3 regions of the Ruegeria sp. D6 genome follow, and region 2 is predicted to be linked to each of the others. Evidence: riboswitches for the same ligand, from Rfam matches in the RefSeq annotation. Region 2 holds a riboswitch; each other region holds the start of a gene.
The links. A riboswitch is a leader RNA that binds a small molecule or an ion and turns the genes downstream of it on or off. The one in region 2 is predicted to bind cobalamin.
Positions count from the first base shown of each region.

Region 1 (10,002 bases), on a different contig from region 2:
TTGGCTCTCCACTTTCAACGAAAACCCGTTTCTCGATACAGGCTTGGGTTCCAACTGTCTGAGCAATCGGCCCTTCGGTCGAGGTGATTGATGCTGCTGAGCCATCCGGCAAGCGCACCGAAGCAATGACCCCGTTCTTGAGATCGCCATTGATCGGTGTCGCCGACAAAACCGCGACGGTGAGAAACGCCTCGTGCTCGTGCTTGCCGTCGTCATTCAGCAATAGCAAGCCAGCGACTATTGCAATCATCACTACGGCACCTGTAATGGCCAACCACCAGGATTTCAGGAACACATAGATTGAAACGGCACGATGCGCGTCGAAAAATAAGGATAGAACCTTTAGCATCTAATCACCCAAAAATCGGGTCCCAGCTACTTGAGGCCGGGACCATGCGCATCTCAGGGGCGCAGATCGTCTTCGTCTTCTTCATCACCACCACCCTTGGGCAGGTTGAAGAAGCTATCCGCATCGACGATGGGCTCTTCTTCTTCCTTCTCGTTGGTGTCCTCGGACAACGAGAATGTCTCGAGACCTTCGATCGCGGTCGGGATCTTGGGCGCTGAATCCATCTCAAGCGACTGTTCGGTCGACACCAGTTTGCGACGCTCATCATCGCTCATCACGCCACCTTCAGCTGCTTTCTTGGCCGCAGCCTTTTGCACGATGGCATCCAGTTCGGATTGTTTGCACAGTCCCAGGGCAACCGGATCGATCGGCTGCATGTTCGAGATGTTCCAGTGCGTCCGCTCGCGGATCGACTGGATGGTCGGCTTGGTGGTGCCGACCAGCTTGGCAATCTGGCCGTCGCTGAGTTCCGGGTGGAACTTGACCAGCCACAGGATCGAGTTCGGACGGTCCTGACGCTTGGACAGCGGGGTGTAGCGCGGACCACGGCGTTTCTCTTCGCCTGATGCCGCTGGATTGAATTTCAGCTTCAGCTTATGCAGCGGGTTGTTTTGCGCGGTGTCAATTTCTTCCTGAGTCAGCTGGTTGTTGGCTATCGGGTCAAACCCTTTGACACCTGCAGCCACATCACCATCCGCAATACCCTGCACTTCCAGCTCGTGCATGCCTACGAAATCCGCGATCTGCTTGAAGCTGATCGTGGTGTTGTCCACCAGCCATACGGCGGTTGCCTTGGCCATAAGCGGTTTTGCCATCAGCCCGTCTCCTATAAATACATCTGTCCCGTCGCCGGAATTCGGCGGCCCCGAAGCTATGGGGCAGGTTTCCGTTGTCGGGGAACTTGGGGCCTATATAGTCGCGACAGCTAAAGAAGGAAAGAGGCGAATGCGCTGGGCGATTTTGTGGGTGCTAAGTGCCATGGCTGCGATGGCCGAGGGCGAAAAGGCGGGCGATTTTGACTACTACGTCCTGTCGCTCAGCTGGTCGCCCAATTGGTGCGCCCGCGAAGGCGATGCGCGCGGCTCGGATCAGTGCGACACGCGACACGATCATGGGTGGATATTGCATGGGCTCTGGCCGCAATTCCATCAGGGCTGGCCTTCGTATTGTCGTACGTCCGAAGCGCCACCCACACGCCGCATGACGCGGGAAATGGAGGATATTCAGGGCTCATCCGGGTTGGCCTGGCATCAATGGAAAAAGCACGGCACCTGTTCGGGCCTCAGTGCACCCGACTATTTCGCCCTGTCACGGCAGGCTTATGCAGGAGTTGCGCGCCCCGAGGTGTTCCGCAAGCTGGACGCGACGGTCAAACTGCCCGCTTCGGTGGTGGAAGAGGCCTTTCTCAAAGCCAATCCCACGCTCGAGCCTGACATGATCACCATCACCTGTAAGCAAGGCTATATCGAAGAAGTCCGCCTGTGCTTGTCCCGCGATCTTGACCCGGTGCCCTGTGGCCGCGACGTGATCCGTGATTGCACCGCTAAAGACGCGGTGTTTGATCCGATTCGTTAGAGCTTTTTGTTCTGGCAGTCGCGCGCATAATCCAGCGCTTTGGCGGTGCCTTTCAGATCAATCGCCATGACGGTCTGGCCTTCCGGATTATAGACGGTCATGGTCTTGTTCTGCGCAATCGAGGTGACGAAACTCCGGTCCGTAAAGAACACCGTCGCGCCGGGTACGCGATCCTGCTTGAACCCGATGGCGGTGGCATCAAAGCTCTTGCCGTCCAGCTCAAACCGGATTGGGTATTGTTCCCCCGGTTTAATGTCGCCCCAAGCCTTGTTGTAAACTGTGAAATACCCGCGATTATCCAACGCGTCATAGCCTAGCCGCACCACCGAGAGGTCCTGATACACGGTTTGTATCAGGCACCCATTGCCAAGATTGGGGTCCATCATGATGTTCCAGCCTTCGACAAAACCTTTGTCGATAAGTTCCTGCGACAGGGCGGCAGTGGCGGCGAAGGCGGCTAAGGTGAGTGCGAGAAGGCGGGTCATTATGTGCTCCAAGTCTTTCGCTCAGTGGAATTTAACTCTGTTCGTTTTTCAAGCTAATTTGAGATTTGAATCTAAAGGACACCAAAAACACTTATCCGCCAAGATCATTGCAAACTACCCGTCTTGGTCAAGATCGTCTCGGTGCCGTTTGACAGGCGAAAAACACATCCTTGGGTCCTGGGAAGTTTTAACAGATCGTTGATGCCAAGGCCCAGCCAAATCCCGCGCAATATCAGTGACGTAACCCCGTGCGTCACCACGATTGCGGATTCGTCTTGCTCGTCTAAGAACGATTGTACCCTCTCATAGATCTCGTCAAAGCTTTCGCCATCCGGGCTGCGAAAATACCAATGATAGGACTCGTATGGGCAATCGATTTGAGTCCGAATGAATTCCCGCGTCGCGCCTTCCCATTGGCCAAATGCGATTTCCGTTAACCGGTCATCGTTTGCGAAATCAAACTGGGGTGCAATCGCCAGCCTTGCGGTGTGTTGCGCCCGCTCCTGCGGGCTGACGAACACGCGTTTAGGGTGGTTGGGGATACGGCCAAGTATCTCCCGCTGCTGCCGCGCCTGATAGATACCGGTTTCCGTTAGCGGAGAGTTCTTGCGGCCTTGAAACTTGCCCAAGGTATTCCACTCGGTTTCGCCATGTCTTAGGACAAAAAGATCGGGGTACTTGGTCAATGCGGTTTCCTGAATTACCCACAAGCTAATTTCTAGTGTAGATTGACAGTGCATGCCGAACACACTTTGTCAGATTTCCTTCCTCGCCCGCAAAGCCGCCGTAATCGTCCCATCATCCAGATAGTCCAACTCGCCCCCAATCGGCACACCTTGTGCCAGCGAGGTCAGGCGCACCTGCCCCTCCAACTGATCCGCGATGTAGTGGGCGGTGGTCTGACCATCGACGGTGGCGTTCAGGGCGAGGATGATCTCGGTGATACCCTCGGCCACAACCCGGTCCTTCAACCGGGGGATGCGCAATTCATCCGGGCCGACTCCGTCCAAAGCCGACAACGTGCCGCCCAGAACGTGATAGCGGCCCTTGAAGACCCCGGCGCGCTCCATCGCCCAAAGATCTGCGACGTCTTCGACTACGCACAGTTCTCCGGTTGCGCGGGCCTCATCATTGCAGATGTCGCAGATATCGGTGGTGCCCACATTGCCGCAGTTCAGACATTCACGGGCGGTGACGGCCACCTGCTGCATGGCGTCAGAAAGCGGCGTTAGCAGCAGGGCGCGTTTACGGATCAGGTGCAGGACTGCGCGGCGGGCCGAGCGGGGGCCGAGACCGGGCAGCTTGGCCATCAGGTCGATCAGATTGTCGATGTCACTGTTCGAACTCACCGTGAGACCCTCGCAATTGGGCCAGAGAAACACGCCCCGGCCATAGATCCGTCAGGAGGGTGTATCAGAACGGCAGCTTGATGTCTGCGGGCAGGCCCATGCTTTCGGTCAGCTTGGCCATTTCTGCCTGCGAACGTTCCTGCGCCTTGGTTTGGGCGTCCTTGATCGCGGCGAGGATGAGGTCTTCGACTACTTCCTTATCGTCACCGTTAAAGATCGACGGCTCGATATCCAGACCTTTCAATTCGCCCTTGGCGGTCGCGGTGGCCTTGACCAGCCCGGCACCGGATTCGCCGACAACCATAATGGTATTCAGCTCTTCCTGCATGTCAGTCATCTTGGTCTGCAGATCCTGCGCGGATTTCATCATCTTGGCCATGTCACCCAGGCCGCCTAAACCTTTTAGCATCGGTAATCTCCTGTCACTCGATTTGTGGCCTAGATACGAAGCGTAACCGCGCGGCACAAGAGGTCAGGATACTCCCGCCCGTCGTCAAGGTCTTTGGCAAGCCCTTTCCTCCCGTTGGCCCCGGCAGCGCGCAAGGCGCGCTCCCGGGCCCAAAGCCGCTCAGGGGTATCGGCGTCAGCCGATGGCCCGTGGCGGGTGCGGGAGCATTTGGTTGAGGTGCGCTTATGCTCGAAAGTCAGTCCTCTTCAAACGGGTCCCATTCGTCTTCGACCTCGGGCAGGGCTTCGGTTTCGACTTGAGCGGCGCGTTGTTCTGCGGTTTCGATGCTCTTGATCCGCGCTTTCGGGAAATGAGTCAGCACTGCTTGCACCAGAGGATGCTGTTCAGCCTCGGCCTTCAGTGCCAAGTCTGCAGCGTCCCGTACCTCGGCAATGGTCGGTGCGTTGCCCTCAGCGACAATAGAAACGGCCCACCGGTTGCCCGTCCAACGCTGCAGCGACGCGCCCAATCGTTGTGACAGGTCGGTCGGGGCGTTGTCGGTTGGGGCGAACTCGATCCTGCCCGGTTGGTAGGATACCAGACGCACGCCGTTTTCGACCTCGACCAACAACTTCACATCCCGGTTGGCTCGGATCAGTTCGACCACATGTTCAAATGTTGGATAGCGTGCCAGCGCTGCCTGCACATCCTGGGCCAGCGCGGCCGTTGGCCCGCCTGCGTTGCCGCCGATTCCCGATGCGGCATAGGCCGATCGGGCCACAGCCTGTGGCGCGGCAGGAGCATGTCCCGGCGCACCGATTCCCTTGCCGGGGCCACCATTGGGCGGCGGAGGCGTATCTTGCAGACGCTTGATCAGCTCCTCCGGGCTAGGCAAGTCGGCCACATGGGTCAGGCGGATCACGGCCATTTCCGCAGCCATCATTGCGTTGGGTGCGGCGGAAACTTCCTCGAGCGCTTTCAGCAGCATTTGCCACATGCGTGTAAGGACTCGCATGGGCAGAGCCTCGGCCATTTGTTGACCTCGGGCGCGTTCGTCGGGGGAAACGGTGGGATCTTCGGCGGCATCCGGGGTGATCTTGACCACCGAAACCCAATGCGTGATTTCAGCCAGATCGCGTAAGACGGCGAGCGGATCAGCCCCTTCGGCATATTGCCCGCTCAGCTCGGTCAACGCGCCTGCAGCATCGCCGCGCAGGATCATATCCATCAGATCCAGCACCCGGCCCCGATCGGCCAGCCCCAGCATCGCGCGCACCTGATCCGCGCTGGTTTCACCGGCCCCGTGCGAGATCGCCTGATCCAGCAGTGAGGTCGCATCGCGCGCCGATCCCTCGGCGGCCCGGGTGATCAACGATAACGCATCCTCGGCAATCTGTGCCCCTTCGGCACCTGCAATTTTGCGAAGCAGTCCGATCATATCCTCCGGCTCGATCCGGCGCAGATCAAAGCGCTGGCAACGGGACAAGACGGTCACCGGGACCTTGCGAATCTCGGTGGTGGCAAAGATGAACTTCACGTGTTCGGGGGGTTCTTCCAGCGTCTTGAGCAGCGCGTTGAAAGCGCTGGTCGACAGCATGTGAACCTCGTCGATGATATAGATCTTGTAGCGCGCGGACGCAGCGCGATAGCGGACGCTGTCGATGATCTCGCGGATGTCATTGACACCGGTGCGGCTGGCGGCGTCCATCTCCATCACATCGACATGGCGGCCCTCCATGATGGCTACGCAGTGTTCACATTGACCGCAGGGTTCGGTGGTAGGGCCGCCGCTGCCATCGGGACCGATGCAGTTCATACCCTTGGCTATGATCCGAGCGGTCGTCGTCTTGCCGGTACCGCGGATGCCGGTCATGATGAAGGCCTGCGCGATCCGGTCCGCCTCGAAGGCGTTTTTCAGAGTGCGCACCATGGCGTCCTGACCGACTAGATCGGCAAAGGTTTCGGGGCGGTATTTGCGGGCAAGAACCTTGTAGGCGGGGCTGGGCGTCTCGGTCATGTCTGCTCTGTCGGATTCGCGTTACGCCGCAGCGTAGAGGCCCCCGCCGCCCGCGTCCACAGCCGGCCGGGACGATTTTCATTTTGGAATGCGTGGGTATGCGGCTAAAATCCACTCTATTCTATTTACTGGACCAGTATGTTGTTGGGTGAAGTTTGTTTGGGGGGAGATTATGTCGCAACTGGTGGTTTATGCGTTGCAGGTTGGCGGAGGCACCTTGGCCTTGTCATCGATGCCCGGGCGCGGAGGCACTTATACCGAAGACCTCGATCTTATAGCAGACTGGAAGCCGGGACTTGTGATCTCGATGACGACTGAGGTCGAGATGATTCAGGATGGTGCGCGGAATTTTGGCGCTGATATTCAGGGGCGTGCCAGCAGATGGGTGCATTTGCCGATCGAAGATTTTGGCACGCCACCCAAAGAGATTTTGGACCGCTGGCCCCGCGTTGGTGCGACCGCACGTCAGGCGTTGTCAGGTGGTGGCCGTGTGCTAGTGCATTGCCGTGGTGGCTGTGGCCGATCCGGGATGGTGGTTCTGCGTCTGATGGTTGAATGCGGTGAACGGCCTGAGGCGGCATTGAAGCGATTGCGTACGGTGCGTCCTTGCGCAGTCGAGACAAATGCCCAGATGCTTTGGGCCGTTGAACCGGCCCGTGTTCAAGCCGTTTGACGGCTTAGACACCAACATGTGGCGAGATTTCGCCACCGTTGTGCTGCACCAGAAGCGAAGCCTCAAGCATGGCGCAAGGCGGATTCCTTAGCAGGTCTGCGGGTAGGCTGCGGTACTCGGTTCCGAACATCATGTCTGCGTAGTCATCCAGCCGGCCGGTATCGATTTCAGGATCGGTTCCGCAGAATACACGTATCTGGTCGCATTGGGCGCGAAAGCGGGCGGTGCATCCTTCCGGGCAGTGCGACAGATCTATGGTGCCTTCAATCTCAAACTCAGTTTTCGTGACCGGTTTTGTGGCGGACATGGTCTGCGTCAGAGCCCGCGCCATCTGTGCCAATGCGGGGCAGGGTGCGCCAGTACGTTGGCACACGGTCGCCGCGAATTCGTGTGTTTTGGTCTTCCAGATCATCAATGCGCCCTCCGCGCGCAAGGCGCGGGCGTGGCACAGGTTGGTCGTTGCGGAGCACGATCAAACCCGTCCCGGACACCCCGCCCGAGTTTCGGTTCTACATCCGATGGCAGGTCTCCTGACTTGCGGGTCATCGCTTTGCCGACCTTCCCAGCCTTCAAGGCCAGTGGTATCTCGGCATTGCTCTCCGCTTACAGTTGCGGGGGCAGTCTCGGACTAGGTTCTTTCCGGATTTATCCGGGCAGAACCGCACCGTGTTCCCTTTTCATCCCGGCCCGATTGGGCGCGAGAACCATCGCGACATGGCTAGCGGCTGCGCCGTGCCCGAGTCAAGAAGATTGCGTCAGGCAAGTGACGTATGGTCCAGTCACGTCAACCTTGACTTGAGGCGCTTCGGGTGAACTGATCAGTTCAGTCGGTATTGGAGGGCACCATGTTGGACACGCAGCAGGCGGTTGTGACCGAGGATTTTCAAATCCCGTCCGGCCCGGCAATGTTGTCGGCGCGGCTTTACCGTCCGGTTGCCGACCCCGAAAAGGTGGTCGTCATAAACGGTGCGACTGGGGTGCCGAGGGATTACTATCAGTACTTCGCCCGATGGCTCGCCGAAGAACAGGGCATGGCCTGCCTGACTTACGATTACCGGGATTTTGGTCACTCTTTGGTGGGTTCGCAAAAGCGGTCAAATGTCACCATGGCCGATTGGGCGTTGATCGACATTCCATCCGCCCGGGCCGAGATGCGCCGACGGTTTCCGCAGGCCAAGCTATGGAGCATCGGTCATTCCTTGGGCGGAATGTTTGGCCCGATCCAACCCGATATCGATCAGATCGACAGGATGATCTGTGTCTGTTCGGGTCTGGTAACGCTGGCGGATCACCCTTGGCCTTATCGCGCTTTGGCGGCGTTGTTCTGGTATGGTCACGCGCCGCTGGTGGTCAAGGCGCTTGGCTACCTGCCCGGGCGGTTGGTCGGGTTTGGATCGGACCTGCCTGCCCAAGTCTATTGGCAATGGCGCAAATGGTGCACCGCCCCCAAAAGCTATGTGCCAGAGATCGGCACGACACTGCCCGCCGCCCGCTGGAAAGACTTGGGCAAACGTGTCGATCTGTTTACCTTCGCAGATGATGAAATGGTGCCGCCGGATGCTGTCTGGCGTCTTGCCGATCTCTATGGACCCAAAGCCGGGCGCCATCTGCTTGCACCAAGCGAATTCGGAGTGTCCAAGATCGGCCATATCGGTGCATTCGCAAGACGGAATGCGGCAGTCTGGCCTAGACTGATCGCCTGATAGCGCTGGGCACCGGTAGGTCGGTGCCCAGCTTCGTTATAGCCCTTTACGGGATTTTTTCTCGTGCATCACGCTGCGCACCATCTTGCCGAACGCCTTGTCGCGGGCGCGGGCCTGCGCCACCGAAGCGGAATTGTGTTGGTCTTCGCGCCGCAGCTTGCGCCAGCGGTCCAGCCGCGCGGGATCAAGCGTACCAGCGTCGATTGCCGCCTGCACCGCACATTCGGGCTCGGTCTCGTGCTGACAATCCGAGAAGCGGCAATCCAGGCTGAGGTCTGAGATGTCCGAAAATACCTCATCCAACCCCTCCTGCGCATCCAGCAGACGCAACGCGCGCATGCCGGGCGTATCGATCAGCCAGCCGCCATTGCGCATGCGATGCAAGGCGCGTGCAGTTGTTGTGTGCCTGCCGCGCGCATCATCTTCACGGATACCTGCGGTGGCCTGATCCTGCCCCGTCATCCCGTTGGCGAGCGTCGTTTTCCCAACGCCGGATGATCCAAGCAAGGTGCTGGTTTGTCCTTTCGGACACCACGACAGAACTTGTTCGAGATCGCCGTGATCCAGCGCGTTGACCGCAAGTATCGTCAGAAACGGGGCGAGCGATTGGGCCTGATCTACATAAAGGCTCGGATCATCGCACATGTCCGACTTGGTCAGAACGACCACCGGATAGCAGCCTGCCTGATGCGCCAGCGCAAGATACCGCTCCAATCGTGGCAGATTGAAATCGGCGTTGCAGGAACTGACGATGAACAGCACATCAACATTTGCAGCGATCAGCTGCGCCGCTGCCCCTGTACCTGCGGCCCGGCGCTGCAGCAGGCTGCGCCGGTCCAGCACGCGGCGTATGCGTTTGTTTTCATCCGCCAGAACCCAATCCCCAACGGCATATGCGCCGGTTGATTGATCCAGAGATAACAAAGGCGATTCACCTTCAGGGCTCAGCCCGATCAGTCGATCCCGGTGTACGGCCGAGATGCGATACGGAAGAAGTGACGGATCAGCCGTATGCTGAGCCGCGAAATGAGAGGACCATCCGAGGTCCGAAAAGGAAAGTAACATTGGTCTGCCTGTGATCAGAAACAGCAATCCCGTCGAATGGCAATCGCGCATCCGCCGGCGACGTGTTCAGGCAATCAGTTGATCGGAAAGGATCAGAACCGGTCTGCCCGAAGGGTTTTTGTTACAATCATAAACGCCCTCCTGCGGCTGATAGGTTCTAAGTGAGAGGTTGGACATCGACCCAAGCGGGGCTCGTTGTGGCTGCTTCCTTCCGGACCTGACCAGGTTGGCGAGGCGCTCGCCCGCGCCAACCTCTCAAAGCCGATATAGGTGCATCCCCTGAAAATGGCAACCCGTCAGAAGGTCAGATGAATACGCATGAAACCATCCGCATCGTCGGGCAGAATGCGTGGATGATACTCAGCAAGTTCTGCAACATGGTGTAGCGCGCGCGGCCC
Region 1 is NZ_JBQFPH010000005.1:49,887-59,888, reverse strand. It holds gene ACR0A1_RS16285 (hypothetical protein) at 1-349, opposite strand, end outside; gene ACR0A1_RS16280 (DUF1013 domain-containing protein) at 403-1,164, opposite strand; gene ACR0A1_RS16275 (ribonuclease T2) at 1,295-1,924, shown strand; gene ACR0A1_RS16270 (hypothetical protein) at 1,921-2,409, opposite strand; gene ACR0A1_RS16265 (histidine phosphatase family protein) at 2,514-3,095, opposite strand; gene recR (recombination mediator RecR) at 3,165-3,758, opposite strand; gene ACR0A1_RS16255 (YbaB/EbfC family nucleoid-associated protein) at 3,823-4,167, opposite strand; gene ACR0A1_RS16250 (DNA polymerase III subunit gamma/tau) at 4,403-6,163, opposite strand; gene ACR0A1_RS16245 (phosphatase domain-containing protein) at 6,336-6,836, shown strand; gene ACR0A1_RS16240 (hypothetical protein) at 6,841-7,248, opposite strand; cobalamin riboswitch at 7,340-7,560, opposite strand; gene ACR0A1_RS16235 (alpha/beta hydrolase family protein) at 7,682-8,539, shown strand; gene rsgA (ribosome small subunit-dependent GTPase A) at 8,576-9,604, opposite strand; RNA gene ffs (signal recognition particle sRNA small type) at 9,764-9,862, opposite strand; gene ACR0A1_RS16220 (bifunctional 2',3'-cyclic-nucleotide 2'-phosphodiesterase/3'-nucleotidase) at 9,901-10,002, opposite strand, start outside.
Region 1: another riboswitch for cobalamin. It lies ahead of ACR0A1_RS16240 (hypothetical protein); the one in region 2 lies ahead of ACR0A1_RS11075 (energy-coupling factor ABC transporter permease).

Region 2 (10,002 bases):
CGCACGTATTTTGAGGGTGCCTTCACCATTGATTGTGCCGGCATAGACCTCATCACCCAGCTCTTTGGGAATCAGCGCGCTTTCACCTGTGATTGGAGCCTGGTCAACGGCACCGGCCCCTTCGATGACTTCCCCGTCAAGTGGAATGCGATCCCCACCGCGAACGATGAAGCTGTCACCGACAAAGACATCCGCCGCCGGGACCGTTGCCTCAGAACCGTCAGCACGAACCAGCCGAACCGTCGGGGGGGCCAGATCAAGCAGCGCGGATACCGCGTTCCGAGCACGTCCGACACTCCAGCTTTCCAGATAAAGAGAGAGCGAGAAGAAAAATGCTACAGTTGCGGCTTCAAAAAACTCACCCAGAGCGATGGCACCAGCGACGGCAACAACCATCAAAAGGTTCATATCCGGCGAAAGTCGACGCGCCGAAGACCAGGCCTTAGGGGCCACCAGCCAGACGCCAAACAAGATCGCGACCGCGAACAAAGCTGCCTCGGGCAAAGGCATCGGAACCTCACCATGTCCCGAAAACAGCCCGAGCGCACCGCCCATGCCTGTTTCGAAAATGTGCCAGCCAAAACCCGCTGCCCAAAACCCTCCGCTGAGGGTGGTGAACTGCCGCTGACGCGCGATATGCGCCGCCTGGTCCTGAGCGGCATTTCCGTCATCCCATGGTTTGGCGGTCATACCAGTACTGGCAACCAGCAGCATGACATCTTCGTCAGATATCTTGGCAGCACTTTCAAGAAGCGTCATTCGACCGTTGATGACATCAAATGCGAGATGCTCTTCACCACCAACTTTCGGGCCGATAACCCGGTTCAGGATCGCAACCTCTTCGGCGCAATCAAGGCCAGAGACCTGAAAGCTTCTGCCACCTTCAGGAATTGGACCGGCGGGGGCGATGTCGCCACACCCGCCGCTACCGCATGCGTGGTGACCATGTTTGTTTCCGTGGCCATGGTCGTGGCTATGGGTATCGGATGACATGATTGGACCTCAAGAATCTCTATGGTCCTTTGTAAATAGTTCCTACAGTAACTAGAGCTTCAATACCTTTTATTTTTTTTCATCCGGGTTCTTTGCCTGCGATATTGTTAGTTCATTTCGTCTTGCGGGCCGGCCGTGTGGATGCAATCTAATTGCAGATGACGCAAAAAATTTGGAACAGATCAATGCAGAAACGGATCGCAATTACCATCACGTTAGTCTCGATTACGGCTGGTTGCTCAGCCCAGTTCACTGGGGCCAAAAGCAAAGCACTTGAACCAGGCAACGTGCCAGATTCGGTCGTAGCGCTGGCAGGGCCGGCGCAGGATTTGACCACAGCGCGCCTCCTGCCCGAAGACAATTGCTTTTGGTATGAGCACAGCGGACCCGTCGAGACGACATTGGTACCATTGCGCGCGACGAATGGCGCTCCGATCTGCATTGCGCGCGACGCCTGATCGAAATGAGGGCAGCGACGTCCATGTACGCTGCCCAATATTCATGAGCGGGCTGTGACGCTATCTTCGGCAGAGTATAGGAAAGCGGTCGAGCCGGTTTTCACGTTTGGGTAGAGGTCATTGATATGAGCCATGATCATTCGCACACATCCAGAACTTGCGCGACCGCCGATGCTTCTTGGCTCAGGCGTGCCGTGAATTCTGAGATATGTGTCTCGGTCTCCAACGTATAGATAAAGGGCACGAGAGCCGAGAGCATTATTCGGCCCGGGCTCCATGCCATTCCGGAATTCCGCGTATTCGGGGTTGCGCTCGATCATTGAAGCGGTTGGTGTCCAGTGTGGCCATTCGACCTTTCGGCGGATAACATAGGTGCCGGGCTCGTAAAGATTCCCACGCGCGATCGCTACGCCATAGCGCATTGCGGTCCCGCCTTCTTCGATATGATAGAGATAGCGCGCGACGGCATCCACATGGATGTCACCTGGAACCAAACCATCATTTGCCGCGACGCGTCTTGGTAAAAAACGGTCATGAACACCCCACGGATTTGAGGTCATTGGATCGTAACCAATTGGCGTGACCTGACTGTCCCAATAGGTCTTCTGCGATGCGGTTGGCCAGGTTTTGGCGATCAATGGACTGGCCGCAGACGCCGAGAACAGCGCTGTGGTGGATTGAATGAAATGGCGCCTTGTAAGCATAGGTCTCGTCCTGGTTCACAAGTTTAACGTATTTGGATCGCACTATCGCGAATTAATCCGAATCTTAAAGCCTCTAGCAGCTAGAGCTTCAAGAGGTTTCAGGTAACGCTTGGTTTACCCTGTCGATCAAGTGACCGGTTGCGTGAATCCTGCTTCGGTCGAGTTTACATTGGAATAGGTCGCAAAGACAATTGACACAGGCGAAGCCGCCATTGTAGCGGTGAATTGTTTTCGGTTCCTGATGGCTGAAGCCAAAAGGATTAAAAGGGAATACGGTTCGGTGTTTTCAATGGCGCCAATTCCGTAACTGCCCCCGCAACTGTGAGCGGAGAGCGATGCCAAGACACCACTGGTTCGTAATGGAACCGGGAAGGTTGGCGGAGCGAGCACCCGCGAGTCAGGAGACCTGCCGTAAAGCGCCGGGCTATGCCCAGACTGAACCTGTCGGCCTTACGGTCGATTCAACCTGACAAGCCGCCGGGTGAGGCGGTAGGGAGAAAGAACATGCATATCGAACCGGGCATCGTGAATGGTGCCAAAATCGCGCTTTCCTATGTTACCGCCGCAGGTGCGGCTATTTACGCAGCGAAAGAAACGTTTTCCACATTGCGTGCGAATGGACCTGCATCTTTTGTTATGCGCTCGGTGCTCGCCACCGTTGGGGTTTTCCTTTTCTTCGAAGTCCTGCCGCATTTCCCGGTTGGTGTCTCTGAAGTCCACTTCATCCTGGGGTCGACGCTGTTTCTGCTTCTCGGTGCTGCACCCGCGGCTTTTGGATTGGCAGCTGGTCTCCTGATTCAGGGTGTGTTTTTTGCCCCGTTCGATCTTCCGCAGTACTTCATCAACCTGACCACTCTGCTGGTGCCGCTATTTGCGCTACAAGCACTGGCCAGCCGCATCATCGCACCCGGCACAGCATATGTTGACCTCAAATATGGCCAAGCTCTTGCCCTAAGTGCGACGTATCAGGGAGGAGTAGTCGCATGGGTTGGGTTCTGGGCCTTCTACGGCCAGGGTTTCGGCGCAGAAACCATGGCGTCGGTTCTGTCCTTTGGCGGTGCTTATATGCTGGTAATTGTCATTGAGCCGATTGCTGATCTGGCAGTGCTTGCGGCAGCCAAGGCGATGCGCGGTTTGAACACTACAGGTCTGGTGACTCCGCGTTTGTACAACGCTGCGAAAGCTTGACCAAAGTTTGAAGCGGTGTCCTAAACTTGGGTTGCTGCGAAACAACCAGTAGCCGCAGGACCAAAATTTTATTGTGGCGCGTCTCTAGGGCGCGCCACATTGTTTTTAGCCGCTAGAAACCTGTACCCAACGATCAGGGTGATTTGGGTCCTGTATTCGTAGGAAAAGATACCTCGTTTCCTTCCACGATTTGATCCTGTTGGTGACATTGTCCAGAATCAAATCGCCTTCACTCGAGCGATAAACTAAAACTGCATGGCCACTGCGATTGGTGTCTAAGACAGTCGCAATAAGTAGCTTCGTAGGATCCAAGCCGTTCTGCATTAGTTCAAACTTCTTTTGCAAAGCGAAATCTTCGCAATCCCCTGACCCCTGCATTGGTAGTGTCCAGTATTCCTTTGTCCCGTATTGGTTTTGATCCGAAACGGCGCGGATCCTCCGATTGACGCGCAAGTTAATCGCTTTAACGATCTGTTTCTCCCGCGCTTCTGGCAGACCAGAAGTACGAGTATTCGCGCACGCCCACGAATAATCTTTGCAGAGTGATTTGGCACCCGATGGCGCCTGAACCTCTCTATCTAGTTTGATCCAGGGAAGCTCAGAAGCTTGCAATGAAGCGGCGGAGACAAGGTAGCTGCATATGATACAGGCCAACGATAGATAAACTGGTAACCTTTCCGAGATTTTTTTCTGAGCGGAAGTAGGTTTTGTCATATCTGCTTTCCCCATACTCGTTTCTCCTGGGTATCTGAAGCTACCGAGCCAAGAGAACTCTATTTCAATCTTTTATGTTCATCGACGCATTACAACAGCTTATTCAATTTAAAATGCAGAGCAGCAAAGTTCGCGAGCGCGCAGTTTTTAGTCGTGATTGTGTGCGTGAGCTTAATTGAGATTCTTGCAGCGGCATAGAAGAAAGCCGGCTAGTAGTTCTGGGTTAGAAACGCTTGAGGTTTGGGACGGATTTGGATGACGCGTCAAGCTGAACATCTTTGTGCAATGACATGGGTATCAACCGTTCGCCGGGGCGCACCCTAACAGTGTATCTGCGATTATATGTTTCATGCGGCCAGATGTAACTGGCAATTGCAGATTTCCCCTGACCAAGGTGTGCAGGTTTTGATTGGAAATTCTAAAACAATGACTTCGTCGCTACACTCAGTCCTCTGTTAACGCGCACAGCGACGGGAGCGATGAGTTGGGCAGGCTCAGTGGCCTACGAGCCATATTGCGTCAGGTTTCTATTATGCGTGTAAGTTTCGTACGATCGACTTTGGAGGCATGACGCTTGTCCATAGGAATGTGCTTAATCGAAATCACATTTGGAACGTCAAAACCAAGCGCAGATTTAGTCCAATCGTCGATGTGATCCGCGGAACCTTGGACGCAAAGTGTGGGGCCTGCTTTGGTATTGACGAGCGCGCATCGATCTACACCTGGCCATCGCTGTGCGGCGACTTCGATAGCAAAGGGGAAGAGCGTACCTGAAAAGACTTCAATTTCGGACCCGACGCGCCCCCATAACCATAAACGCCCGTCATCATCCAGCGCGCCAGCGTCACCGGTCCGGTGCCAAATGACGTCACCTTCCTTGATTTTGTTGTTCTTTGAGTGGGTCGGGGTCAAATACCCGTCATTCACATGTGCGCCGGCGACCTGAATTTCATTGTCGCGGATGCGGAGCGTGATTTCGGGCACCGGGTATCCCACAAGAAGACCCCTTCCAACAGCCATGTCGCGGTGATCCTTCACCGAGATATCCGCGGCGTCGAGATGGGCAATCGGTTCAGCCTCGGTCGACCCATAAACGCACACAACCGACAGGCTGTGCCGGGTTCTCAACGCCTCGACAAGATTCGGAAACACCGGGCCGCCGCCGGTGAACACCGTGTGCAATGGCCCGGTATCCTCGGATTGAACCAGTTTTTCACATAGCGATGGTGGGATGAGGGCCCGGGTGATCTGTTGCGTTTGAAGCCAGCTTTCCAACTGCACCGGCGACAATTGGTCCAGCTTGCTGAACCTCCAGTTGGGCAGAACACTTGTGCGCCCGGCCGCCAGATTGATCAGGGTGAACACCGGAAAGGCCACCAGATCGCGCTCGGCCTTGCGGCTGTCGAGGAGGGGTGCGATGGCATCGTGCTGCGCCATCAGAAACGCGTGCGAGCGCGGAATGGCCTTGGGCTGGCCGGTTGTACCAGAAGTAAAGGAAATAAGGGCGATATCGTCCGGTTGTACCTTTTGCGCCACCGGGTTGCTGCGGCTTTTACCAGGCGTCAGCAGGGGCAATGCCCAGAGATCCGGAACCAGAAACTTCAGCAAAGAATACGCACCCGCTGCACAGAACGCTTTTGGCTTCGTTGTTCGGGCGGCGTGGCGCAGACCGGCCAGCCCCAAGGCTGGCTCTGGTAAGACAACGGTTGCGCCAAGGGTCCAAAGCGCAGCCAGACTTGCATATAGGTCCGCGTTGACTGGCATGGCCAAAAGCACACGATCACCTGACTGGATACCCTTGTCCTGCCACCGACCTGCCAAGTGCTGAACGCGCGTGTGCAGGGTTTGAAAGGTGATCTCGCGGCCCTTGCTGTCCACTATGGCTGTCCGGTCAGGAACCCGTTTAACCGCCGCGGCGAATTGGGACAGTAGGTCAGTCATTCAGTTTCCGTCCAAGCAAAGTATAGCGCCGGAATATTGTCGCGCCTTCCGCTGCACTGCGCTCGGCGGAGGTGTTGTCATCATGGATCAGCGCATGAATGGCGGTTTCGTACCCCATCTTGAGCGCCGCCTTGTGAAACCGGTGAGCCAGATGCCGTCCGGCGCCCGGTTCGAGACTTGCATAGGTCTTGAGGATTGCGGATGCCGGATTGGGGCCTTCGGCATAATTGGGAATGCCAAACAGAAACCCGGCCAATGTCCCGTCATGGCGGCGCGCAAAAAGGATCAGGTCGGGCTTCATCATCGGCACAACTGGCATATACATGGCCAGAAAATCTGCCTCGGCAATCGGCTTGTAGAACGCGTTGTTTGAGAACGCACGGGTTGAAAGTTTAAAGACCTGACGAAACAGGGCCTCGGGGTCTGTTCCATCCCATTCTTCCACGACAAAACCATTGGTTTCTGGCGGTGCTGATCCAGCGGCGGTCCGCAACGGCACCCGGGCCGAAAAATACCGGCTGATCTCTGTAAATCCTGCCGACTGGAAAACCCCCGGCTCATGAAGTTTGTTGGTAGGCTCCATCAGGAACGGAGCGGACCCGTCGCTATCCGAGACGAACCGGTAACTGTGCCAGGTATCGCCTGACATCGGCCCGATGATGCGATCCAGGCCTGCGTCTTGCACCCTCTCGATCCCTTTGCGCAGGATTTCGGCACCGGCTTCGGACGTTTTGCAGGAAAAATCGCCGAAGGTCGCAGCGGGAACGCCGTCCCAGTTCGGACCGTTCAAATAAACGGTCAGCTTTGCATCCGCTGTTTTGATTGTCTCTTTGGTCATGAAACGACTCCGGTAAAGTACCCTGCACCAAGCGATCCAGCAACGATCCAAACGTAGTAAATCAAGGGCAGGGTGAGGGCCAACAGTGTCAACCTGAGCACTCGGTCTTTTTCGAACCAATGTGGTCGGAGCAGCGGCACTGCGACTGTACAAAATAGCGACAACAGGGCCAGAATCGTCAGTGGTTCGGCCCAGTTCGACTGTTCAGAATTCATGGAAACAGCCCAAGCCCGAATGAAATAAAGGACAGCCGCAGCAAGCGGCATCAAAATAGGAATAGGACGCAGCGCCACAGCAGTGAGCCCCATAGCCAACCCCATCGCACTGAGCCCAAAAAAGGAAACTGCATCCCATCCCGTTGCATTTCCCACCGCAAGCCAACCAAATCCCAAAAGCCCCAAGGCGGCTATGATATCCAGATCGGGGTACTTACTGTCACTAGGAGAAGCGGTACGCGCCCAGCCATGTGCGGCAAGAACCATGATCGGCAGTACTGTGTTCTGCAGCTTTGCGGCGGCCAGCAGCAAAAAAACCGCGACAACATAGACACGGGTCGCATGTTTGGTCAGGCCCAGTTTGGTTCCCACTACGCCGAAACTGGCAAGGGCGGCAAAGAACATGGCGGCCAACAGCGCGAGCTCTGCCAAAGAGCTGAAATAGTGGCCGTTTAGGAAAATCAACAAGCCAAGCGGCAGGAACAGGTTGTCAAACCCGCGCCAGCTTTGTGCCTCGACTAATGTACCAAAAGCCGCAACCATAAGGCACAACATCATGATGTTAGATGGCGGGAGTTTCGATAAGAACAAAAAGCAGATGATCGCAACCAATAGTGTTACGACAAAAAACACCACTGATCCTTCTAAGCTCTTGTCGCCATCTTCTACCACGTAGCGTTTGGTTCCATACGTGGTCCCGGCAAGCGCAGCGGCTGCATCCGCGAGTGTCAGAACGGCGATTGGCAGTATGTAGAACAGCGTGTTTTCCCCGGCTAGCAGAAAGCAAAGCCCAACTGACAGGGCGAGCAGAAAGTCGCCGTAGGACGTACGATCCACACCATGCAAAGTTGCACCCAGACCCGACGAAAAACGAGGCAGGCGCAGCACCAGCATCACCAGGATTGTGGCCGCAATCAGCATGTAAACCGGCCAGCGATCGGGAAACAACCAGGGCAGCAACAACGCAAAGAGGCCGGTGCTGACATGCATAAGCTTGCGCTGCACTTCGGGTTTCAGGCCCGCTGTATTAGCCAGATTGCGTATAATCATCATTACGCCGACCAGAGCCAGCACCGACCCCGCCGCCAGCAGAATCTGCCCAATAACAGTCACGGTTGAAACTCTTCGACGACGAAATCCGAATAGAAGAATGCCATGTCGCGGGCCTTCTGCTGTGTTTCGATGTCGGTCAGGGTTTCAACCTTGTTTCTGAATTCCGGCGGAACCCTCCGGGGTGCCATCATGTTCCAATAGACTAGTCGGGCATTTGGCTCTGCAGCGGTCAGGATCGACCCGTAAACCTGATGGAAGGTCTCGGGCGACATGTACTCGAAGATGTCGGACAGGTTGAATCCTCTGGCTTTTTCGTCGGTCGACACAAAAGCCTCAAGCGATCCAAGGCGGATGTCGAGACGATCCAACCGGGATCGGATTGTCTCATAATGCTCGGAACGCCACGCCATCGGCAGCGCGTCGCCATGATCGCCTTTGAGAATCCAGTGCAGATAGGGATTTTGCGAGGGATCGGTGGTGACTCCCGCATGACGGATGCGGCGGGCGACATGTTGGGCCGGGCTACCCTCTACATGGTCGAAAAACGCACTGTCCCGGCCCATGCGGCCCATGACGAGGCGAGAGAAGAAGATGTTCAGCAAAAGACGCCATCGCACCGTGTTGAACCGCGTGTCGAAGAATGTCAGTCGCTCTGCGGGCGAGCGGGGAACAAACACTGCGTCGATGGTTCGGCGTGAATGCACAAGAGGCAGTAGCCAAGTTCGAAAGATGCGAAAATAGCGCTCGAACTTGCCGACGCCACCGATGCCGTGTTTTTCGACTTCCGTGATCAGAGTCCGCCAGAAAGCGCGCGTTTCGGCATCTGTGGCTTCCAAAACCTGGTTCAGCAATGCGCCCCGTCGGGTACTTCGCCGCGAGCCGGTGAGTTCAATGAATTCGGGATGGGTCAGCACTTTATAGGCCGCGATCCTGAGCTTAAGGCAGGCGATCTGGGCCGGTGAAAGATCCAGAACGACAATGCGCGCGGGATCGAGTGTCAGCATTGCCAGCGCATTATCCCCGGCAGAGCAGATGGAGACCAATGTCTTGCCCGCACAATCGCCCAGGGCGGAGGTGAGAACATCCGCGTCTTCCCACAGTTGGGCATAGCGGATATGGTCGAAATCCGCCTTTTTCTCAATCTCACTGCTATCCATCGCACCGCTCCACCGCGCCGCTTGCCCCGTCGACCCGGATCATCTCACCATCTTCGATCCAGTTGGTTGCGCCTTTCAAACCAACCACGCAGGGGATACCCAGTTCGCGTGCGACAATCGCAGAATGTGACAACAGAGACCCCCGTTCGACGACGATGGCGGATGCGTTCGAGAATACGGCGATCCAGCCCGGATCGGTGTGGCGCGCCACGAGTATATCTCCGGGGTTTAAGGCCTCGGTGCGCGGGTCGCGGATCACGCGCGCGCGCGCCTTGATCTGACCTGCAGAACAACCTGTGCCGTGCTTCATCCGTGCAGTGTCCGCCTCCGCTTCTGCGTTCTCGGACCAAACCGGGGCGATGGCGGGGCCACGGATTTCGATGCGTTCCGGCGGATCTGGGCGTCGGGACGAGGCTTCGTCTTCCAGTTTGCGCTGCGCAACGATGCCTTTCAGATCAGGTGACAGGCTATAACCTTCGACTGCTCCGAGAACTTCATGTGTTGTCAGGAAGAATACATCCTTTGGCGATGAAAGCAGGTCACGGGCAGCGAATTCGCGGCCGATGCCCAGAAACACGCGCCGCGCATAACCAAATATGCGCGTGCGTTCAAAGCGCAGGTTTTCACGGTCGCGCACCCGCGCCTTGGTCCAGCCTAAAATCCATTTGGCGAAGTACCGTTGGAGTGGGTTTGACGGAAACAGAGCCTTCCAGTCCGGTTCATCGCCGTCCTGACGCCCGG
Region 2 is NZ_JBQFPH010000002.1:714,683-724,684, reverse strand. It holds gene ACR0A1_RS11090 (heavy metal translocating P-type ATPase) at 1-993, opposite strand, end outside; gene ACR0A1_RS11085 (hypothetical protein) at 1,179-1,451, shown strand; gene ACR0A1_RS11080 (L,D-transpeptidase) at 1,493-2,155, opposite strand; cobalamin riboswitch at 2,371-2,583, shown strand; gene ACR0A1_RS11075 (energy-coupling factor ABC transporter permease) at 2,660-3,343, shown strand; gene ACR0A1_RS11070 (transglutaminase-like cysteine peptidase) at 3,449-4,072, opposite strand; gene ACR0A1_RS11065 (AMP-binding protein) at 4,577-5,998, opposite strand; gene ACR0A1_RS11060 (hypothetical protein) at 5,991-6,836, opposite strand; gene ACR0A1_RS11055 (hypothetical protein) at 6,833-8,164, opposite strand; gene ACR0A1_RS11050 (DUF3419 family protein) at 8,161-9,261, opposite strand; gene ACR0A1_RS11045 (PEP/pyruvate-binding domain-containing protein) at 9,254-10,002, opposite strand, start outside.

Region 3 (10,002 bases), 670 kb from region 2:
CTTGGATCCGTCACCGGGATTTCGGTGGTTACCGGGTACTCCATTGGAAACTCAATGGCGTCGCCGGGGATCATTCCATTGACGATCTTGCGGGCCTGACCTGTGCGGCCAGGTTTGCGAAAAAACGCCACATGGCGGGCATTGCGCAGCAGGCGGTCCGCACGGACACTCATCAGGTCCGGATCGCCGGGGCCGAGGCCCACGCCGTATATTTTACCCCCGCTCATTCCGTGCGGCTCGCGATAGCATTGATGGCAGCAACTGTGATCGCACTGCCTCCCAAACGGCCTTTGACGATGCAGGAGGGTACGGGCTGCGCTTCCCACAAGGCATCCTTGGACTCGACCGCTCCGACGAAGCCCACCGGGCAGCCGATAATGGCAGCGGGGCGTGGGCAGTCGGGATCTTCCAACATGTTCAGCAGGTGGAAAAGCGCGGTAGGGGCGTTACCGATCGCGACCAGTGCTCCTTCCAGATGCGGACGCCACAGCTCTAGCGCGGCGGCAGAGCGCGTGTTGCTCATTTCGGCAGCCAGAGGTCGAACACGCTCGTCATGCAGGGTGCAGATCACTTCGTTGTCGGCGGGCAGGCGAAAGCGGGTGACGCCTTCGCTGACCATGCGGGCATCACACAGGATCGGCGCGCCATTTTCCAGCGCGGAACGCGCTGCCGAGACAAAACCGTCCGAGAAATGGACGAACTCTTCCAGCCCGACCATCCCTGCGGCGTGGATCATCCGAACGGCGACCTGTTCTTCATCGGCATCGAACCGGGCCAGATCAGCCTCGGATCGGATGGTGGCAAAGCTCTGCTTGTAGATCGCCGCGCCGTCGGTTTCGTATTCATAGGGCATCAGGTGAAGTCCATGGTCATGAGTGTTTCTTCGGTCAGGCCGCGTTGGCAGGGCTCATCCCCCGCACGGCCTTGTTTGACAAGGTCAAATCGTCCGGAATTGCCAACCAAAGTGACATCGGCCGGACCCATTCGGGCGCATCCCTTGGCGCAGCCCGATACATGCAGGCTGCCTGCAACGCGCGCGGCCAGGGCGCGCGCCACACCGCGGGTTTCGACCTGTGCCTGCGGGCAGTATGGCGCGCCGGGGCAGGCGTCGGTTGTTCTCAGCGGGTCGGTGCCATCTGTGACAAAGTCAAGGGCGGGTATCGCCGCCCCGCCTTCCAACAGGAACAGCCGCCATGGTGTGACCCGCAGGGCAGTGGCGTTGCTGTTTTCGATCATCAAATGGAGTTGCCGCGCCGGTAGCTGCCCAAAGGCAGCGCCATAGAGTGTCCCCTGCACGCAGGCTCCCGGTTGAAGAGGCACGCCAATGGGGCCGGGCGCGCTGCCTTGCCACTCGCTGGGCAAACCATATGTGGCAACGGTCCGTGCCATGCGGCGGGTCTCGGTTGTGTGGGTTTGCGCAAACCACTTCGCCAACGCGATCACTTGGTCGATTGCTTGGGCTTCGCTCACCGCTCGCCCGGTCTCGGCCCCGTCCGCGCGCAGGATCAGGCAGCCTGAACCGAGTTCAAGCCGGATATCCGCCGAGTCATCGGCCAATAAACGCGCGGGACCTGTGTCGATGGCAAAGCCGAACTTGGCAGGTAAATCCGGAAGCTCTGCCAGACGCTGGATCAATTCCTGTGTCAGCCGAGCGGTCAGATCACCGGCTTCATAGAGTGGCGAGACCAGAATGTTGCGGCGAATTTCGATTCCGGGCTCGGCGTCCAGCAGGTTCAGCGAGGAAAGCGCGGCCAACAAGGGTCGATGGTCGGTTTCCTTTACTCCACGCAGCTGAAGGTTGGCGCGGTTGGTAAGGTCGATCGTGCCATTGCCGAACCGTTCCGCCAATTCGCACAGCCCTATAGCCTGTTGGGCATCCAAGCGCGCCAGCCGAGGGCGCACACGCACGACCAGCCCATCACCGGACATCATCGGGCGATGGGCGCCGGGGCACCAGCCTTGCACGATGGGCGCACTCATCCCAACCCCCCCAGGTCGGCGCGGATCGAGTTCCGGCGGGTATGCCAAAGCCCGGCCTCCAGCAGCGCACGGAACCGATCCTGCATGGCCTGATGTGCTTGCGGGTTTGCCTGTTGCAGGAAGGCGTCGACCTCTTCATTGCCCAGCGTGGCGTCGTGGTACAGATCGAACAGATGCGGTGCGACTGTGCCGGACAGATGCGCGAAAGATGCCATATGATCCAGCGTCGCCGCGATTTCAGCGGCTCCCCGAAACCCGTGCCGCTGCATTCCGGCAATCCAGCCCGGGTTGGCGGCGCGGGCATGAACGACGCGGCTGATTTCCTCGGGCAGGGTGCGGGCGCGCGGGTTGTCCGGGTTGGTATTGTCCAGATGATAAAGCTGCGCAGTACCGCCGGTGATTTTCTTGGCGGCAGCAAATCCGGCCTCGTGCGTGGCATAGTCGTTGGCCAGCAGCAGATCGGTTTCGGTCAGGTCCTGTAGGTGCACAAAGCTGTCGGCATTGGCGACGCGCTGAGAGATGCCGTCCTTATCTTGCGCTATATGCTCGCCTTCCAAAGCGAAGGAACTGGCATCAAGCCAAGCCTCACCCGCTTGCACGCGTGCCTCATCCGAATAGGTTTCGGACAGATGAGTCATGTTCAGACCATAGCTGCCGGGGGCTGGCCCATAGACCCGCGCCGCAGGCTCCTGACCGGCGTAAGGATTCCAGTCGGGTGCTTCATCTCGTTTGGTCAATGCGCGGACAGCCTGACCGTACAGCGCCGAAAGCGTCGGGAACACGTCCCGGAAAAGACCCGAGACGCGTAATGTTACGTCCAGACGCGGGCGGCTGAGATCGGTGATCGGCAACACTTCGATGCCCGAGACCCGCTCAGACCCTTTATCCCAAACCGGCTTCACCCCCAGCAGGTGTAGCGCCATGGCGAATTCCTCGCCCGCTGTGCGCATAGTGGCCGAACCCCATAGATCGACGATCAAGCCCTTGGGGTAGTCGCCTTCTTCCTGCAGATGCCGCCGAACCAGCTCTTCGGCGAGCTTGACGCCTTGTGTGTAGGCCGCGCGCGTGGGAACCGAGCGTGGGTCGGTCGTATATAGATTCCGCCCGGTCGGCAAAACATCCGTACGCCCGCGATAGGGGGATCCGGACGGCCCGGCCTCGATTCGTTTGCCCGCTAAAGCGTCAATCAGGGCAGAGCGTTCAGCTTGGGCTGAGGGGGCAGCGTCGAAATTGCCCGTCTCATCGGGGACGCGCCCAAAGATATGCAGCCCATCACCGAATTGGCTTTCCTTGATGTCGCAGACAAATCGGTCAATGCGCGTGATCGCCTCGGCGGTACAGGTGGCCTGATCGAGGCCAAGATCGCTTTCCAGCCCGATCGCCTGCGCCTCGTCCCGGATATCTTCCTGCAGGCGATCGCGGCGTTTGGGGTCTAGCCCGTCCGCGTTCGAGAACTCGTCCAACAGCGCTTCCAGCCGCACCATGCGATCTGGTGTGCCGCTTTCCTTCATCGGGGGTGGGATATGGCCCAACGTAACCGCCCCGATCCGACGCTTGGCCTGCGCGGCCTCGCCGGGGTCGTTGACTATGAAGGGGTAGATCACCGGCAGATCGCCGATTAACGCCTCGGGCCAACATTCGTTGCACAAGGCGACTGATTTTCCCGGCAACCATTCCAGCGTGCCATGCGCGCCGATATGGATCAGCGCATCCGCGCCCAATCCTTTGCGCAGCCACAAGTAAAAGGCGACGTAGGCGTGGCGCGGTGTGCGCGACAGATCGTGATAGTCGTCATCGCGCAGTTCGGGTGTGCCGCGCTCGGGCTGCAGCGCGATCAGAGCCTTTCCGCGACGCAGCGCAGTGAAGTGGAATGCGCCGTTTGTGAAAGCAGGGTCGTCTTCGGGAGTGCCCCAAACCTTATTGAGATCGGCGCGGAGTGTTTCCGGTAGCGCCGCCAGCGCCGCCTGATAATCCTCTAGCGGCCATGAAATCCGGGCATCAAGAAGAGTTTCAGCAATTGGCTCGGCAGGCGCGGTGTCATACCCGTCGCCTTGCAGGTCGAGCAACATTGCCTCGGCCGAGGCCAGCGCATCCAGACCCACTGCATGTGCCATCTGCCAGTCTTTGCCGGGATAGGTCGATAGTACCAGCGCCGGAACCTGCTCCGCTCTGGGTTTGTCGTGAAGGTTCAGCCAGCCGGAGATGCGGTTGATGATGGCTTCGATCCGTTCGGGTTCAGCCCGATGAGCGAAGCGAGAATATTCGAGATGCGGGTCGCGTTTGCCCGGCTCTTTGAAGGATACGATGCCCGCGTTGATCCGCCCGTCCACTTCCGGAAGGACCACATGCATGGCAAGATCAGCTGGTGAAAGGCCACGTTCCGCTTCGGCCCACGCTTTGCGGCGTGAGGTGGCCAGCGCCACCTGAAAGACCGGCACCTCTGCCACATCGAGAGGTGAGGTGCCTGATGCGCCCTTGCCTGAGAATGAGGTGGCGTTGACGATCGCCGAAGGCTTCAGCGCCACAATAGTCTCGCTCAGCCAATCGGCGGCATTTGGTGCTTTGAGCGACGAGGCAAACAGGCCGACGGCCTCAAAACCTCGCGCGCGCAAGCTGCGGATCAGCGCTGCGATTGGGGCTGTGTCCGCCGAGGTCAGATAAGCACGATAGAAGGTTACGATGATACGTTTCGCATCACCGGGCAGAGCGTTTTCTGCAGGGATCACGCCGTGATCTGGGCACCAGGCACCGCATTCGGGGATGGTCTTGGCGCCCATGACCGGACCTGCATACAACCCCGCAGCCAGTGCCATCTGCGCCAGAGCGGCCTGCGCCGCGACCTCACCGCCGGTGTCGCACAGATGCGCCAGCCGCCGCAGGGTCGAGACAGGCAGGGTAGAGTAATCATCCAGCCGCGTATCCTCGCGACCGTCTGCGGGCAGTACGGCCAGTGCAATCCCTTTGGCCTGCGCCAGCGCCAGAACCTGCTGCAAGCCGTAGGCCCAATAGGGCACTCCACCGATCAGACGGATCAGGATGCCCTTTGCGCCCTCCAGTGTCTGCTCGACATAGGTGTCGACTGAGAGGGGATGCTTCAGCGCCGTCAGATTGGCCAGCCGCATCGTTGGCATGCGTCCTTCAGGCCCACCACCACGATGCCATCCCGCCGCGAAAGCGCCAAGGTCACTGTCGGAAAAGGACAGCACCACCAAATCCGCCGGGCTCTGGCCCAGATCGGTCGGGGTCTCGGTTTCTTCGAGCCCATGGCTTTCGCGGAAGACGACGTGCATAGGTCTTACTCGGCAGCCTCGGTTACACCCACGAGGATATCCCGGATCTCGGCCTCTTTGATATCGTCATGCTCGGCAATGACCACAAGGCGCGAGCGACGGTCTTCGCCGGGCTCCCACGGGCGGTCATATTGGTGACGTACGCGCGCACCGACGGCCTGAACCAGTAGGCGCATGGGCTTGCCCTGAACGGCGGCATAGCCTTTGACGCGCAGGATATTCAACTCGTTGGCCAATCGTTCAATCTTGGCGACCAGATCAATCGGATCGGTTTGCTCGGGCAGTTCAACGATGATGCTTTCGAAATCGTCATGCTCGTGATCGTGATGGCCGTCGTGATGGCTGGGACGCGCGTCCATGTCATCCTCGGCCGCGGCTTCTAGACCCAGCACGACGCGGACGTCCACGGCACCCTCAGCCACTTCGACTACGGGCAGGGGGCGGGGCGCTTCGGCGGCGATGATCTCTTTCGCTTTCGCAACGCCTTCCGGGCCAGCCAGATCGGGCTTGGTCAGCAGAATGATGTCGGCGCAGGAAATCTGATCCTCGAACACCTCGGACAAGGGAGTTTCATGATCAATCGAGTCATCTGCCATGCGTTGCGCATCCACCGCCTCGACATTCGGAGCAAACCGACCAGCGGCCACAGCCTCGGCATCGGCCAGAGCAATCACGCCATCGACGGTGATTTTCGAGCGGATATCGGGCCAGTCGAACGCCTTCAGCAGGGGTTTTGGCAGGGCAAGACCGGAGGTTTCGATCAGGATGTGATCGGGGCGCGGCTCTAGTGCCATCAGGGCTTCAATGGTCGGGATGAAATCATCGGCCACGGTGCAGCAGATGCAACCATTGGCCAGTTCCATGATGTTTTCTGCGGGGCAATCAGGAATGGCGCAGGACTTCAGGATATCGCCATCGACGCCGACATCGCCGAATTCGTTGACGACCACCGCCAGACGCTTGCCCTGCGGGTTCTGCATCAGGTGTCGCACCAAAGTGGTTTTGCCCGAGCCCAAAAAGCCGGTGATCACAGTGACGGGGAGTTTCTCAAGATTGCTCATTTCAGGGCTCCAATCGGGGGAATGCGGGCCGCACAGTTTTTGCGGAAATGTTCAGGACGTTCACGCCATTTGACCAAACCGTCCTCGGTGGCGAGGTATTTGGCTGCGCCTTCGACGATGGTTTCAACATGGTCGATCTCGTTCAGATGCTCATACACGAAAGTCCAGCGATCCGGTCCTCCGCGTAGCACGATCGAGCAGCCTTCATCGCAATTCGACAGGCATTCCACAGCTTTCAAGGTAATGCCTTCGGGCAGGCTCGCCTTTTCAAGCGCCTTGTGAAGCAACGTGCCGGGGCGCTGGGCGTCATCCTCGACAGGCAGCCCGCGACGGCAGGTAGTGCAAACCAGCAGTTCGACCGGTGCGGTCTCGGTCATGTCTCTCATCCCCCCAAATCCTCTTCGTGGGGGACGGGGTTTCATGCGGGCCGATCACAGCCCCACACCGGAACACCCCGTCCGGTTTCATCTTCGGGCGTTGGCAGGTCTCCCGGCTTGCGGATGTCAGAGGAGGCCTCTGTCGGATGTCCCGCCTTCCCGGCCATACTGCCAGTGGCTTTGGGCACCCTCTCCGGTCACGGTCGCGGGGGCGGCTGCGTTTGACGGCAAAAACCGCTGACGCATTCCCTTTTCATCTGCTCTCGCAGACACCAACGAAAGGGACATGCGGCAGGGCAGGGTTGCTTGTCAAGCGAGTCGCGCCGATCCGTGAAAAAGCGGATAAAAAGCGACCTGTCGGGGTCGCTGGGCGGCATGATACTTCTGCAACGACGTGCTGGCATGGCAGCAAGATGCGAACAGGAGGATACCGCGCATGAAAGTAGGGTTTATCGGGCTGGGGAATGTAGGGGGCAAGCTATCTGGATCGCTGCTACGAAACGGTATCGATCTGACGGTTCATGACCTGAACCCGGATCTGGTGACCGAATTCGTCGCCAAGGGTGCCAAAGCCGCCAAAAGCCCGGCGCAACTGATGCGCGATTGCGATGCTGTTATAACCTGTTTGCCTTCTCCTGCGGCCTCGGATGCGGTGATGCAGGAAATGTTGCCAGAGGTCGGCCCTGGCAAAATCTGGATGGAAATGTCGACCACCGACGAAGCCGAAGTCAAACGCCTTGGCGCAATGGTCATCGAACGAGGCGGCGCAGCGGTGGATTGCCCGGTTTCGGGCGGATGTCACCGGGCAGCGACGGGTAATATCTCGATCTTCGCAGGCTGTGATCGTGAGACTTTTGAACGTATCCTGCCATTCCTGACCACCATGGGGCGGCGCATTTTGCACACGGGCGATCTGGGCTCGGCCTCTGTTCTGAAGGTGTTGACCAATTATCTGGCTACCGCCAACCTGATCACCTGCGCCGAGGCATTGGTGACAGCCAAGGCCGCCGGCATGGACCTTGGAACCACCTATGAGGCGATCAAGATATCGTCAGGCACATCCTTCGTGCACGAGACCGAAAGTCAGGTCATCCTGAACGGCTCGCGCGATATTTCCTTCACCATGGACCTGGTGAAAAAAGATATCGGTCTGTTTCAGGAGGTCGCCGACCGTGCCGGAGTTCCCCTTGAGATAAACCCATTGATGATCAAGATTTTCGAAGATGGCATCGCGCGATATGGTGAGCGTGAACTGTCCCCGAACATCATCAGGCGGCTAGAGGACGCGACCGGACTGGAGATCCAAGCGCCAGGGTTCCCAACCGAGATGCTGGACGACGAGCCAGAAGAACCGGGTTATGAGGTGATCCCGCAGAATCGGTAGATCGATTAATCGGCAAGCATTGCGGCTGTCTGGCGACCTGGTTGGACAAAATTCTGGTGCTATTCTAAATAGGTCGACAGGAGTCCGACACCGGCACAGGCAAGAGAACAACTTATGACGAATGAGACCTTTCTCATCGTAACAACGATGAAAAACGAAGGGCCTTTCATGATCGATTGGGTGGCCTACAACCACGCAATCGGTTTTGATGACATTCTGATTTATACCAATGATTGCGCTGATGGTACCGATGCCATGGGCGAACGGTTGCAAGTGCTTGGCTGGGCTCACCACGAACGAAACAGGCTGGGTCCGCGCGCCGCGCCGCAGGTTCGTGCATTTTCGCTTGCGCGGAATCACCCAAGCTATCTGTCATCGGATTGGATACTCAGTTTGGATGTGGACGAGTATATCAATATCCGTTTGCCCAATAGTGATATAAGAAGCCTCGTTGAGGCCAGCGGCGTGGCGGACGCGATCTCGATCTGCTGGCGCATGTTCGGAAACGCAGGTCAGAACGATTTCGTTGATCGACCTGTACCTGAGACTTTCTTTCTGGCCGCCACGGAAGACGGCTATCCGCATCACCGGACCAAAGGGTTCAAAACGCTGTTCCGCAACAATGGGAAATTCAGCCGTTTTCGCGCCCATCGTCCCAGGATCAATCCAGAAGATGCACCGAACCCTGACGCGCCATACGAAGGGGTGTTGTGGCGGGATTCGGGCGGGAACCTCTACCCAGCAGACCAAGTGAAATGGAAAGCATGGCGTGGTTTCAGCCATGAATTCGCGCGCATTCATCATTATGCTGTGCGCAGCACTGATAGCTTTTTGGTCAAGCGCGACCGTGGGCGCACCAATCATGTGGGGCAGGATCAAGGGCTCAAATACTGGCTCATGATGAACCACAATGATGTTGAGGATCGCTCAATTCTGGAACACATGCCGGCTATGCACGACATCAAATCTGAGATGATGGCAGATCCGCAATTGGCAGACCTCCATCACCAAGCATGTGAGTGGCACAGGTCGAAAGCCGAAGAATTGAGAGCCAGACCGGATTGGGTTGATCTGGTTGAAGCGTTGCAAAATTCCTCAACCGGAGAAGACGTCTATGGGTGAAGCTGTATCTGCTGAGGATCGCCGCAAGAAGCAAGCTGAGCAGCGCGAACGGAAGGATTCCCTGCGGCGCGAAATGCTCAAGACCATGCCGCATGGACGGTTGAGCGTTGAAATTGGCGTTTGGAAGGGCGAATTTTCGCGGATTCTGCTGGAAGAGCTGCAACCCTCGAAATTGTGCCTCATCGATCCCTGGCAAGTACAGCAAGACCCGGATGGCGGTGCTTCGCTTGCCGGAGCGCGCACGCAAAAGGATATGGATCGGATCTACGATGCAGTAACGGGTAAATACAGCACCGAGATCGCCAAGGGGCAAGTTTCGATCATTCGCGACTATTCGCAACCGGCGCTGCGTTTGTTTGAAGATCAAAGCATCGGGTTTGCCTATTTGGACGGCGACCATTCCTACGAGGGCGTAAAAACGGATCTGGATGCTTTGCTGCCCAAGATGATCGAAGGCGGCGTAATCATGCTTGACGATTATCACAGGCGAGGGTGGTGGAAAGATGACGTGATGCGTGCGTTCCACGAATTCCTCGGGGCACATTCTGCGGGGCTGCGGCTCAAGGCCATCATGGGGGCGCAGGTGGCCGTCGAGAAACTTTGAGCCGAGATCATTTTTCTGATTATAGATTCGTGCGACGTAACCCAGGCTGGCTAGTGTCTTCCAGCGTCAACAGTGTTAAGCAACAAGTTCAGCGATGACGGATAGGGTTGTTGTCTAAGTCCGATCATTTTTGAATAGCGGCACTTTCCCAGGCAGACAGGAACTTTCTGCGCTTCAGCGTATC
Region 3 is NZ_JBQFPH010000002.1:43,762-53,763, reverse strand. It holds gene ACR0A1_RS07720 (precorrin-2 C(20)-methyltransferase) at 1-227, opposite strand, end outside; gene ACR0A1_RS07715 (precorrin-8X methylmutase) at 224-853, opposite strand; gene cobG (precorrin-3B synthase) at 853-1,980, opposite strand; gene cobN (cobaltochelatase subunit CobN) at 1,977-5,270, opposite strand; gene cobW (cobalamin biosynthesis protein CobW) at 5,276-6,331, opposite strand; gene ACR0A1_RS07695 (DUF1636 family protein) at 6,328-6,708, opposite strand; cobalamin riboswitch at 6,794-7,000, opposite strand; gene ACR0A1_RS07690 (NAD(P)-dependent oxidoreductase) at 7,106-8,092, shown strand; gene ACR0A1_RS07685 (glycosyltransferase family 2 protein) at 8,207-9,214, shown strand; gene ACR0A1_RS07680 (class I SAM-dependent methyltransferase) at 9,207-9,818, shown strand; gene ACR0A1_RS07675 (ABC transporter substrate-binding protein) at 9,943-10,002, opposite strand, start outside.
Region 3: another riboswitch for cobalamin. It lies ahead of ACR0A1_RS07695 (DUF1636 family protein); the one in region 2 lies ahead of ACR0A1_RS11075 (energy-coupling factor ABC transporter permease).